One region of the Halomonas sp. ABH4_019 genome, then DNA from elsewhere that is predicted to be linked to it. Evidence: predicted binding sites of a transcription regulator. Region 1 holds the regulator's gene; each other region holds the start of a gene.
What was found. Region 1 encodes sigma-54, which starts transcription at its own class of promoters, with help from an activator protein. Its sites were predicted from a motif close to TGGCACNNNNNTTGCTNT; they were not measured.
Positions count from the first base shown of each region.

Region 2: glnA (glutamate--ammonia ligase) is a predicted target of sigma-54. The motif match lies at 1,605-1,622, and genes of this name have one in related genera.
Region 3: speB (agmatinase) is a predicted target of sigma-54. The motif match lies at 2,008-2,025, and genes of this name have one in related genera.

Region 1 covers NZ_JBSWWC010000003.1:321,289-325,415, reverse strand. Annotated here, with positions in the region: gene lptA (lipopolysaccharide transport periplasmic protein LptA) at 1-60, shown strand, start outside; gene lptB (LPS export ABC transporter ATP-binding protein) at 57-782, shown strand; gene ACXAFN_RS13815 (RNA polymerase factor sigma-54) at 936-2,336, shown strand; gene hpf (ribosome hibernation-promoting factor, HPF/YfiA family) at 2,448-2,759, shown strand; gene ACXAFN_RS13805 (PTS sugar transporter subunit IIA) at 2,767-3,252, shown strand; gene rapZ (RNase adapter RapZ) at 3,285-4,127, shown strand, end outside.
Region 2 covers NZ_JBSWWC010000002.1:701,612-705,738, forward strand. Annotated here, with positions in the region: gene glnA (glutamate--ammonia ligase) at 59-1,465, opposite strand; gene typA (translational GTPase TypA) at 1,959-3,785, shown strand; gene ACXAFN_RS10460 (hypothetical protein) at 3,935-4,127, shown strand, end outside.
Region 3 covers NZ_JBSWWC010000002.1:539,645-543,771, forward strand. Annotated here, with positions in the region: gene ACXAFN_RS09650 (mechanosensitive ion channel family protein) at 1-430, shown strand, start outside; gene ACXAFN_RS09655 (sigma-54 interaction domain-containing protein) at 439-1,887, opposite strand; gene speB (agmatinase) at 2,063-3,013, shown strand; gene ACXAFN_RS09665 (YjiH family protein) at 3,077-4,127, shown strand, end outside.

The DNA of each region.
Region 1 (4,127 bases):
GTCGACGAGCGCCAGCGGGTGCGCATGACCCTGGAGCCGGAACGGCAGGACGCCCCATGAAGACCCTGAGCGCCCAGCATCTGGCCAAGAGCTACAAGCGCCGCCGCGTGGTCCACGACATCAGCCTGGAGATCCGCCAGGGCCGTATCGTCGGCCTGCTGGGGCCCAACGGCGCCGGCAAGACCACCTCCTTCTACATGATCGTCGGCCTGGTGCGGGCCGATGCCGGCCGGGTCGCCATCGACGACCGCGACCTTTCGGGCAGCGCCATGCACGAGCGCGCCCGGGCCGGCATCGGCTACCTGCCCCAGGAGGCCTCGATCTTCCGCAAGCTGTCGGTGGCCGACAACATCATGGCCATCCTCGAGACCCGCGGCGATCTCGACCGGGCCGGACGACGGGATCGCCTGGAGCGCCTGCTCGAGGACTTCCACGTCACCCATATCCGCGACAACCTGGGCATGAGCCTGTCCGGCGGCGAACGCCGACGGGTCGAGATCGCCCGGGCGCTGGCCACCGAGCCCGACTTCATCCTGCTCGACGAGCCCTTCGCCGGGGTCGACCCCATCTCGGTGGGCGAGATCAAGGGCATCATCCGCCAGCTCAAGTCCCGCGAGATCGGCGTACTGATCACCGATCACAACGTCCGCGAGACCCTCGACATCTGCGATGGCGCCTACATCGTCGGCGACGGCCAGATCATCGCCGAGGGCGACGCCGAGCAGATCCTGGCCAACCAGCGCGTGCGCGACGTCTACCTGGGCCAGGACTTCCGCCTCTAAGGGCTGCGGCTTCGCAAGTCACTGATATAGCGTCGCCAACCGACGACGGGCACGCCGATTGCCATTGGCACGCTAATTGCTTAATCAGCACTTGCATGGCGCCATCCGGGCCACTAGGGTAGGAGCCTCTTCGCCGGAGGAGCGGAACCATCCATGGCCATGAAGGCATCCCTGCAACTGCGCGTCGGCACCCAGCTGACCATGACGCCCCAGCTGCAGCAGGCGATCGGCCTGCTGCAGCTCTCGACCCTCGACCTCCGCCAGGAAATCCAGCAGGCGCTGGAAGCCAACCCCATGCTGGAACTCGAGGACGATTTCGGCGAGCAGGCGGTCGGCGAGACCCCGGAAGACGACTGGTCCGACGAGATTCCCGCGGAACTCTCCGTGGACAGCGACTGGTCGGACACCTTCCAGGACGCCGGCGGCAGCGGCGAGGCCCCCGACTTCGAGCGCCAGGCCGCCGGCCAGAGCCTGCAAGGCCACCTCGGCTGGCAGCTGGCCATGAGCGGCCTCGAGGAGCGCGAAACGCGCATCGCCGAGAGCCTGGTCGATGCCGTGACGCCGGACGGCTACCTGGACCAACCGCTGGACGAGCTACGCGACGGCCTGCGCGCCCAGGGCCTTGAGGGCCTGACCACCCGGGAGATCGAGGCCGTCCTGCTGCGCCTGCAACAGTTCGAGCCCACCGGCGTCTTCGCCCGCGACCTGCGCGAATGCCTGCTGCTGCAGCTGGCCACCCTGCCCGACGACACCCCGCTGCTGCCCCAGGCCAGGCGCTTGGTGCGCCAGTTCCTGGAGGCGCTGGCCGCCAGCGACCGCCGCCTGCTGAAGCGTCGCCTGGGGCTGGACGACGAAGCCCTCGAGCGGGTCATCGCCCTGATCCGCGGCCTCGACCCGCGCCCCGGCAGCACCTACGCCGGCGACGACAACGACTACGTGATCCCCGACCTGATCGCCCGCCACACCCCCCAGGGCTGGCGGATCGAGCTCAATCCCGAGGCCATGCCGCGGCTGCGCATCCAGCCCGACTACGCGGCGCTGATCCGCCGCGCCGACAAGAGCGACGACAACCAGTTCCTCAAGGACCACCTCCAGGAGGCCCGCTGGCTGATCAAGAGCCTGACCAGCCGCAACGACACCCTGCTGCGGGTCGGCCGCGAGGTGATGACCCGCCAGATCGACTTCCTCGAGCAGGGCGAGGAAGCCATGAAGCCGCTGATCCTGGCCGACATCGCCCAGGCGGTGGAGATGCACGAATCGACCATCTCGCGGGTCACCACCCAGAAGTTCATCCACACCCCGCGCGGCGTCTTCGAGCTCAAGTACTTCTTCTCGAGCCAGGTCGGGGGCGGCGAGGACGCCCACTCGAGCACCGCGATCCGCGCCCGCATCCGCAAGCTGATCGAGGGCGAGCCCCCGCGCAAGCCGCTCTCCGACAGCAAGCTGGTGGAGCTGCTCGGCGAGGAAGGCATCGAGGTGGCCCGGCGCACCGTGGCCAAGTACCGCGAGGCGATGCAGATCCCCTCCTCCAGCCGCCGCAAGCGTCTCGGTTAGGGCCGTCGCCAGCCGCGCCGCATGGCGTGGAAAACCGCCTGGCGCGGGGGGTTTGCAAGGCACCAAAAAGGGTTACAATCGGATCACCACCCAAGGAGCAAGGAGCGTGTCATGCAAGTCAACCTCACCGGCCACCACGTGGAATTGACCGATCCCCTGCGTGACTACGTGCAGGAGAAGCTCACGCGACTCGAGCGCCACTACGACAACATCACCACCGTGCAGGTCACGCTCTCCGTGGAGAAGGAACGCCAGCAGGCCGCCTGCACCCTGCATGCCGCCGGTGCCGATCTACACGCCGAGGCGATGGACGGCGACATGTACGCCGCCATCGACGCCCTTGCCGACAAGCTGGACCGCCAGCTGGTCAAGCACAAGGAAAAGACCCAGGCCCGCGCCCAGGGCGCCGCAAGCGTCCGCTGAGCCGCCAATGTCACTCGAAGCCATCCTGCCCCCCGAGCGCGCCCTGTTCGGCGTGCCCGGGGGGAGCAAGAAGCGGGTGCTGGAATTCTTCAGCACCTTCATTGCCCAGAACACCCCGAGCCTCGACAGCCAGGAGGTCTTCAGCCGGCTGATCGGGCGTGAGCGCCTGGGCAGCACCGGCATCGGGCACGGGGTCGCCATCCCCCACTCCCGCAACCCGCATTGCAAGGCGCCCATCGCCGGCTTCCTCAAGCTCGCCGAACCGGTCGACTTCGATGCCATCGACGGCGAGCCCGTCGATCTGGTGTTCGTGCTGCTGGTCCCCGAGGAGGCCGACGACGCTCATCTCGCCCTGCTCGGCCAGGTGGCCAGCGTGATGAACGACGCCGAGACCCGCAGCGCCCTGCGCCGCGCCGATAGCCAGCGCGAGCTCCACGACTGCCTCCTCGAGGCCATCCGACGACAGGCCCCGGCCGCCAAGGGACGCGACTGAGCCCCGCGTCCGCCCCGACCAGGAGACCCGTCATGCAACTCGTCATCATCAGCGGACGCTCCGGCTCCGGCAAGTCGATCGCCCTGCAGGCCCTGGAGGATCTCGGCTTCTACGCCATCGACAACCTGCCGGCCATGCTGCTCGGCCCGCTGGTGGACGAGCTGAGCGGCGGCCAGTCGCTGCGCAGCGCCATCGCGGTGAGCATCGACGCCCGCAACCTGCCCCACGCCCTTGAGCGCTTCCCCGCGCTGCTCGAAGACGTCCGGGCCCGCAACATCCACTGCCAGGTGGTCTACCTGACCACCGACGCCCGGATCCTGCTGGAGCGCTATTCCGCGACCCGGCGTCGCCACCCGCTGACCCGGGACAGCGAGATGACGCTGGCCGAGGCAATCGACCGCGAGGAGGAGGCGCTGGCCGAGATCCGCGATCTCGCCGACCTCTTGATCGACACCTCGCGGCTCTCGGTCCACGACCTGCGCGGGCGCATCACCGACCAGGTCGCCGGCCATCGCCGCGAGGGCCTGACGCTGACCGTGGAATCGTTCGGCTTCAAGCGCGGCGTGCCCCTGGACGCCGACATCGTGTTCGATGCCCGCTGCCTGCCCAACCCCTACTGGGATCCCCGGCTGCGCGACGCCACCGGGCGCGACGCCAGCGTGATCGCCTTCCTCGAAGGCTATCCCGTCGTCGACGAGATGGCCGACGACATCCTGGCCTGGGTCGAGCGCTGGCTGCCGCATTACCGGGCCAGCCAGCGCAGCTACCTGACCGTGGCGATCGGCTGCACCGGCGGTCAGCACCGCTCCACCTACCTCGCCGAACGCCTGTCCCGCCGCCTGGCCGAGCGCCATGCCGGGGTGCGCCTGCGTCAC
Region 2 (4,127 bases), on a different contig from region 1:
AGCACGCCCGCAGGCGTGCTTCCATGTGCCGGGGCGCGGCGCCAGGCGCCGCGCGGCCTCAGCAGCTGTAGTACATGTCGAACTCGACCGGGTGCGTGGTCATGCGCAGGCGCTCCACGTCTTCTTCCTTGAGCTCGATGTAGGCATCGATCATCTCGTCGGTGAAGACGCCACCCTCGGTCAGGAAGGCGCGGTCTTCGGCCAGTGCCGCCAGGGCCTGGTCCAGGCTCTCGGCCACGGTCGGGATGGACTTGCCTTCTTCCGGCGGCAGGTCATAGAGGTTCTTGTCCATGGCGTCGCCGGGGTGGATCTTGTTCTTGATGCCGTCGATGCCGGCCATCAGCATCGCCGCGAAGCACAGGTAGGGGTTGGCGGTCGGGTCGGGGAAGCGGGCCTCGACGCGCTTGCCCTTGGGGCTCGCGGTGTAGGGGATGCGGATGGAGGCGGAGCGGTTGCGGGCGCTGTAGGCCAGCATCACCGGCGCCTCGAAGCCCGGCACCAGACGCTTGTAGGAGTTGGTGGAAGCGTTGGTGAAGGCGTTCAGGGCACGGGCGTGCTTGATGATGCCGCCGATATAGTACAGCGCCATCTCGGAGAGGCCCGCGTACTCGTCGCCGGCGAACTGGTTCTGGCCGTCCTTCCAGAAGGACTGGTGGACGTGCATGCCGGAGCCGTTGTCACCGACCAGCGGCTTGGGCATGAAGGTGGCGGTCTTGCCGTAGGCGTGGGCCACGTTGTGCACCACGTACTTCATTTCCTGAAGCTCGTCGGCCTTCTTCACCAGGGTGTTGAACTTGACGCCGATCTCGTTCTGGCCGGCGTTGGCGACCTCGTGGTGGTGCACCTCGACGGACTGGCCGATGGCCTCCAGGGTGTTGCACATGGCGCCGCGGATGTCGTGGAAGCTGTCCACCGGGGGCACCGGGAAGTAGCCGCCCTTGACCCGCGGACGGTGCGCCAGGTTGCCGCCCTCGACCTGACGGTCGGTGGCCCAGGCGCCTTCCTCGGAGGTGATCTTGTACATGGCGCCTTCGATGTCGGCCTTCCAGTGCACCTCGTCGAAGATGAAGAACTCGGGCTCCGGGCCGAAGAAGGCGGTGTCGCCCAGGCCGGTGGACTGCAGGTAGGCCTCGGCGCGCTTGGCGATGGAGCGCGGGTCGCGCTCGTAGCCCTGCATGGTGGCCGGCTCGATGATGTCGCAGCGCAGGATCAGGGTGGCATCTTCGGTGAAGGGGTCGAGGAAGCCGGTGCCATCCTCCGGGCGCAGAATCATGTCGGACTCGTTGATGCCCTTCCAGCCGGAGATGGAGGAGCCGTCGAACATCTGACCGTTCTCGAAGAACTCTTCGTCGACGTCACGGGCCGGAATGGTGACATGCTGTTCCTTGCCTTTGGTGTCGGTGAAGCGCAGGTCGATCCACTTCACGTCGTGTTCTTCGATCAGGGCGAGAGTCTTCTCGGACATGAGGTCCTCCAGGTAATGGCTGGTTATCGGGTATTCCGCTTGTCTCTGTCGCCGGTCGCGATGCTGTCCAGTCGACGTTGTAGCATGCCGCAGGCGTGATGCCCACGCCGCCATGCACGACCATGGCACTGCCCCAAATTATGCAGAGGCCGTGCCAAAATGGCGCCATCCACCACCGACATCGGCATAATGAGCTGACAAGCAAGGAGAAAAAAAATCGCGCCAAGAGAGTGCAAGATCGGCACCGCGCCCCATGCCCTCTCATGGCCCGCCGAGAGGCGCCCCAAAACGCCCCACAATGGCGCAACGCCCCTCATGTCGCACCATAAAGGTGCACGACGCATCGCCCCGCCGACGCCGCCCCGCCACACGCCGCAGGTCCTTGAATCCATGGGCCGGACGCGGCTCACCCGCGGATTCCCGCCGACAAGGCTGGTAGCGCCAGGGTCCTGACCCTATAATGCGGCCCCACTTTTCCCAGCAGGATCCCGTCGTGATCGAGAATCTTCGCAACATTGCCATCATCGCTCACGTCGACCACGGCAAGACCACCCTGGTCGACAAGCTCCTCCAGCAGTCCGGCACCCTGGACCGCAAGGCCGAGGGCCAGGAACGGATCATGGACTCCAACGACCAGGAGAAGGAGCGCGGCATCACCATCCTGGCCAAGAACACGGCGATCCGCTGGCAGGGCCCCGACGACCGCGACTACCACATCAACATCGTCGACACCCCTGGACACGCCGACTTCGGCGGCGAGGTCGAGCGCGTCATGTCGATGGTCGACTCGGTGCTGCTGATGGTCGACGCCGTCGACGGCCCGATGCCCCAGACCCGCTTCGTCACCCAGAAGGCCTTCGACCAGGGCCTGAAGCCGATCGTGGTGGTCAACAAGATCGATCGCCCGGGCGCGCGGCCGGACTGGGTCATCGACCAGATCTTCGACCTGTTCGACAACCTCGGCGCCAGCGACGAGCAGCTCGACTTCCCAATCATCTACTGCTCGGCGCTCAACGGCGTGGCCGGCCCGGAGCCGGACCAGCTGGCCGAGGACATGTCGCCGATGTTCGAGGCCATCGTCGACATCGTCGAGCCGCCCAAGGTCGAGCTGGAAGCGCCCTTCCAGATGCAGATCTCGGCGCTGGACTACAACAGCTACGTCGGCGTCATCGGCCTTGGCCGCATCACCCGCGGCAACGTCAAGCCGAACCAGCAGGTCAGCGTCGTCTCCAAGGAAGGCAACACCCGCCGCGGCAAGATCGGCCAGGTGATGACCCACCTCGGCCTGGAGCGCGTGCAGACCGAGGAGGCCACCGCCGGCGACATCATCTGCATCACCGGCATCGAGGACCTGGCGATCTCCGATACGCTGTGCGACCCGGCCGCGGTCGAGGCGCTGCCGGCGCTGACCGTCGACGAGCCCACCGTGTCCATGACCTTCCAGGTCAACGACTCGCCGTTCGCCGGCAAGGACGGCAAGTTCGTCACCAGCCGCAACATCAAGGATCGCCTCGACCAGGAGCTGATCCACAACGTGGCGCTGCGCGTCGAACAGGGCGAGAGCCCGGAGAAGTTCATCGTCTCCGGCCGCGGCGAGCTGCACCTCTCGGTGCTGATCGAGAGCATGCGCCGCGAAGGCTTCGAGCTGGCCGTGGGCCGCCCCGAGGTGATCATCCGCGAGATCGACGGCGAGCAGCAGGAACCCTACGAAGAAGTCATCATCGACTGCGAGGAGCAGCACCAGGGCGCCATCATGGAAGAGCTCGGCTACCGCAAGGGCGAGCTCAAGAACATGAACCCCGACGGCAAGGGCCGGGTGCGCCTCGACTTCATCATCCCGGCACGCGGGCTGATCGGCTTCCGCGGCCAGTTCCTGACCCTGACCTCCGGCACCGGCATCCTGACCAGCCGCTTCGACCACTATGGCCCGCTCAAGCCGGACGCCTCGGTGGAGCGTCGCAACGGCGTGCTGGTCTCCATGGTCTCCGGCAAGGCCCTGGCCTATGCGCTGTTCGCCCTGCAGGACCGCGGCAAGCTGATCATCGAGCACGGCACCGAGGTCTACGAGGGCATGCTGGTGGGCATCAACAGCCGCGCCGAGGACATGGTGGTCAATCCCACCAAGGCCAAGAAGCTCGACAACATGCGCGCCTCCGGCAACGACGAGAATCTGGTGCTCACGCCGCCGGTGCGCTTCACCCTGGAGCAGGCCATCGAGTTCCTCGACGACGACGAGCTGGTGGAGATCACCCCCAACCACATCCGCCTGCGCAAGAAGCAGCTCACCGAGAACGAGCGCAAGCGCGCCAAGAAGAAGTAAGCGCCGTCGCCTCGGCGACCATGACACACAGAGAGCCCGCCGCCCGGCGGGCTCTTTGCGTCGGCGCCGGGGCCCGCTGCGTTGATGGCCTCCGCCCGCCGCCGGAGGCTATGCTGAAGTCTCCATCTTTCTCCATGGAGGCGAGTCCGATGCACAAGCACGTCGAATGGGACGACCCCGGCAACGCCAGCGTGGAACGCTACTACGCCGACCATCCCCAGGACTATCCGGAGCCCCACGAGGGCAGCATCATCAGCGCGCACTTCCAGCACTTCACCGTACGCGTGCGGGTGGAGGCCCATGTCGAGGGCACCAGCATCGGCGAGGTCGTCGCGCTGATCG
Region 3 (4,127 bases), on a different contig from region 1:
CCATATTCGCCGTACCGACGGCCAGCTGATCGTGGTGCCCAACGCCCTGATGTTCCAGAATCCGGTCATCGTGCGCACCGACCGCGACGTGCGGCGAACCTCGATCATGGTCGGCATCGCCTACGGCGAGGACGTCGACGCCGCCCGGGAAGTCATCGAGGTAGCGGTGCGCCGCGTCGATTCGGTCCGCGACGACGTTCGCGACATCCAGGTCTTCGCCAAGGCCTTCGGCGAGAGCAGCATCGACTTCGAGGTCACCTGGTGGACCGGCTCGAAGCCGGTCGATATCCGCTCCTCCCGCGACCAGGTGGTGTCGGCCATCAAGCGCGCCCTCGACGACCACGCCATCGAGATCCCCTTCCCCTACCGCACCCTGGTCTTCAGGGACGACGCCCCGATCACGCTGTCCCGTCCCGGCGAGAATGGCTGAACCGACACCTAGCGCACGCCACCTCGGCGACCATCGCCCGAGCCGATGTGCAACCCATGCCGCCTGAGCTTGCGCACCACGCTGGGCTGGCTGATGCCGAGCCGCTCGGCGATCGCGTAGGTGGAGGGCAGCTCGCCGCACAGCTCGGCCAGGATGGCCCGCTCGGTGCGCGCCAGCGCCGCCTTGAGCGATTCGCCCTCGCCCAGCCGCGTCGAGGTCGCCCCGCCCGCCGCCTCGCTCCCGCGCGCCGGCGGGGCGGCCGCCTCCGCCGGTCGCCCGGCGTCCGTCCCGGCGAGGCCCACCACATCATCACCGGCAGAGAGCCAGGCCCGCTCCAGCCAGTTCTCCAGCTCGCGCACGTTGCCCGGCCAGTCGCGTCCCATCAGCTCCTGCCAGACATCGCGGCCCATCAGCTTGTCGCGGCCGTAGCGGGCATTGAGGCGCTTGAGTTGCCGCTCGACCAGGCCGGGGATGTCCTCGCGGCGCTCGCGCAGCGGCGGCAGGGTCACGGGAATGACGTTGAGCCGATAGTAGAGATCGAGCCGGAAACGGCCCTCCTCGACCCGGCGCGCCAGGTCCTGGTTGGTGGCCACCACCAGCCGGAAGTCGACACGACGCGGCCGAGTGTCGCCCAGCCGGGTCACGCTGCCGTCCTGGATGACCTTGAGCAGCTTGGTCTGCATCGCCAGCGGCAGCTCGCCGATCTCGTCGAGAAACAGGGTGCCGCCCTCGGCCTGCTCCAGCAGCCCGGCCTTGCCGCCCGGCGCCGCGCCGCTGAAGGCGCCGTGCCGATAGCCGAACATCTCCGACTCGAACAGGCTTTCGGGAATGGCGCCGCAGTTGACGTCGACGAAGGGGCCCTCGCGACGAGCGCTCCAGCGGTGCAGCTGGTGGGCGAAGGCGGTCTTGCCGACCCCGGACTCGCCGAGCATCAGCACCGTGGCATCGGTCGGGGCCACCCGCTTGAGCAGCAGCGCCACCTCGTGCATGACCTCGCTGCGCACCTCCAGCTCGCCCAGCTCGGCCTCCAACCCGGCCTCGTCGGCCCCGCCGCCGCGCCTGAGGTGATCGCTGAAGCGCCGCTGCAGCAACGCGTATTCCTCCTGCAGCAGCTGCAGGTCGGTGAGGTCCATGGAACGGCTGACCACGGCGACCAGCCGGCCGCCCTGGAACACCGGATGCGCCTGGGCGATTACCCGCCGCCCGGTGCCGGTCACCTGCATCAGCTGGGCCGGCCGACCGGTGCGAATGACCTCCAGGCTGATCGACGGCTTCAATACGCCCTGGGCCTCCAGGGCCTGCACCGTGGTGCGACACAGGTCCTCCCGGGACATGCCATAGACCGCCGCCGCCGCGGGGCTGACGTCGCGCACCCGGCCGTCCGCGTCGACCACGAAGAAGTGATCGTGGGCGGTCTCGATGATGGTCTGCAGGATACGGCCGTCGAGTTCGCTCATGGGGTCTCGCATTGATGCAGGAATGAATCACTGATCCACCAGTGTATCACCTCCGCCGGCCAGACGATGCACAAATGAATCAGCGAGGCAAAAAGCCATGGCATATCAATCCATTAAAGATGGCACGTTTCCTGCTAAGAGAGACCAGGACATTACTCAATAGACGGAGCCCGACATGAGCGACTACAACCAGCCCCTGGGCGGCAACGAGATGCCGCGTTTCGGTGGCCCGGCCACCATGATGCGCCTGCCCACCCAGGACAGCGCCGCCGGCCTCGACGCCGCCTTCATCGGCGTGCCCATGGACATCGGCACCTCCAACCGCCCCGGCACCCGCCTGGGCCCGCGCCAGATCCGCGACGAGTCGCGCATGCTGCGCCCCTACAACATGGCCACTCGCGCCGCGCCCTTCGACAGCCTGCAGGTGGCCGACATCGGCGACGTGCCGATCAACACCTTCAACCTGCCCAAGAACCTCGACATCATCACCGACTTCTACGACGAGGTGCTGTCTCATGACTGCGTGCCGCTGACGCTGGGCGGCGACCACACCCTGACCTGGCCGCTGCTGCGCGCCATCGCCAAGAAGCACGGCCCGGTGGGCGTGATCCACATCGACGCCCACGCCGACGTCAACGAGCACATGTTCGGCGAGGAGGTCGCCCACGGCTGCCCCTTCCGCCGCGCCCAGGAAGAGGGGCTGCTGGACAGCAAGCGCGTGGTGCAGATCGGCCTGCGCGGCACCGGCTATGCCGCCGACGACTTCGACTGGTGCCGCGAGCAGGGCTTCCGCGTGGTCACCGCCGAGGAGTGCTGGTACAAGTCGCTCGAACCGCTGATGGCCGAGGTGCGCGAGCAGATGGGCGACGGCCCGGTGTACATCTCCTTCGATATCGACGGCCTCGACCCCTCGGTCGCCCCCGGCACCGGCACCGTCGAGATGGGCGGCCTCACCGCCCAGCAGGGCCTGGAGATCGTGCGCGGCGCGGCCGGCCTCAATGTAGTCGGCGGCGACCTGGTCGAGGTCTCCCCGCCCTACGACACCAGCGGCAATACCGCACTGATGGGCGCCACCCTGCTCTACGAGATGCTCTGCGTGCTGCCCGGCGTCAAGCGTCGCGACTGACCGCCGCCCACCCGGCCCGGCAGCGCCGGGCCACACCCATTACAAGACCAACAGGGAAATCCCATGGCTGACTCCTTCGACACGACCCTCGCCACCCGCGCCGAATCGCTGAGCCTCAGCGGCCTGCTGAAGTTCCTGATTCCCTCGCTGCTCGGCATCGGCCTGTTCCTGGTGCCGTTCTCCACCGGCGACACCATCAACATCGGCATGGGGCTGATGGCCGACGGCCTCAAGGCACTGCTCGGCGACGCCCTGCCGACCATCGCCACGGTGGTGCTGTGCCTGTCCATCGTACTGACGCTGACGGTCAAGCTCGTTCGCCCGGCCTGGGCCCGCGAGGGCGCCATGCACGAGCTATTCGACGTGGCGCCGCTGTGGGTGGTCATGCGCGTCCTCGGCGCGGCCTTCGCCCTGATGACCTACTTCCAGGTCGGCCCCGAGATGGTCACCGCCTCCTTCACCGGTGGGGTGATGCTCAACGACCTGGCTCCGGTGCTGCTGACCTTCTTCTTCTTCGCCGCCATCCTGCTGCCTTTCCTGGTCGACTTCGGCTTCATGGAGTTCATCGGCAGCCTGGTGCGCACGCCCTTCCGCAAGATCTTCGGCCTGCCCGGGCGCAGCGCCATCGACGCCACCGCCTCCTGGATGGGCTCCGGCACCGTGGGCGTGCTGATCACCACCCAGCAGTACGAACAGGGCTACTACAACGGCCGCGAGGCCTCGGCCATCGCCACCAACTTCTCCATCGTCTCCATCGCCTTCGCCCTGCTGGTGACCAGCTTCATCGGCATCAACCACCTGTTCGTGCCCTTCTACCTGACCGTGGTATTGGCCGGCCTGGTAGCCGCGGTGATCGTACCGCGCCTGCCGCCGCTGTCGCGCAAGTCGAACGCCTACCACGAGCCGGTGGGCTGCCGAATCGCCGAGGAGAACACCGGCGACCAGAACCTGCTGCGCTACAGCCTGGGCATGGCCGTGGCCCGTGCCGAGACCGCCCCCGGCCCGCTCAAGCTGGCACGCATCGCGCTGTTCAACGTCGCCGACATCTTCCTCGGCCTGCTGCCGCTGGTGATCGCCATCGGCACCGTGGCGCTGGTGCTCGCCGAGTTCACGC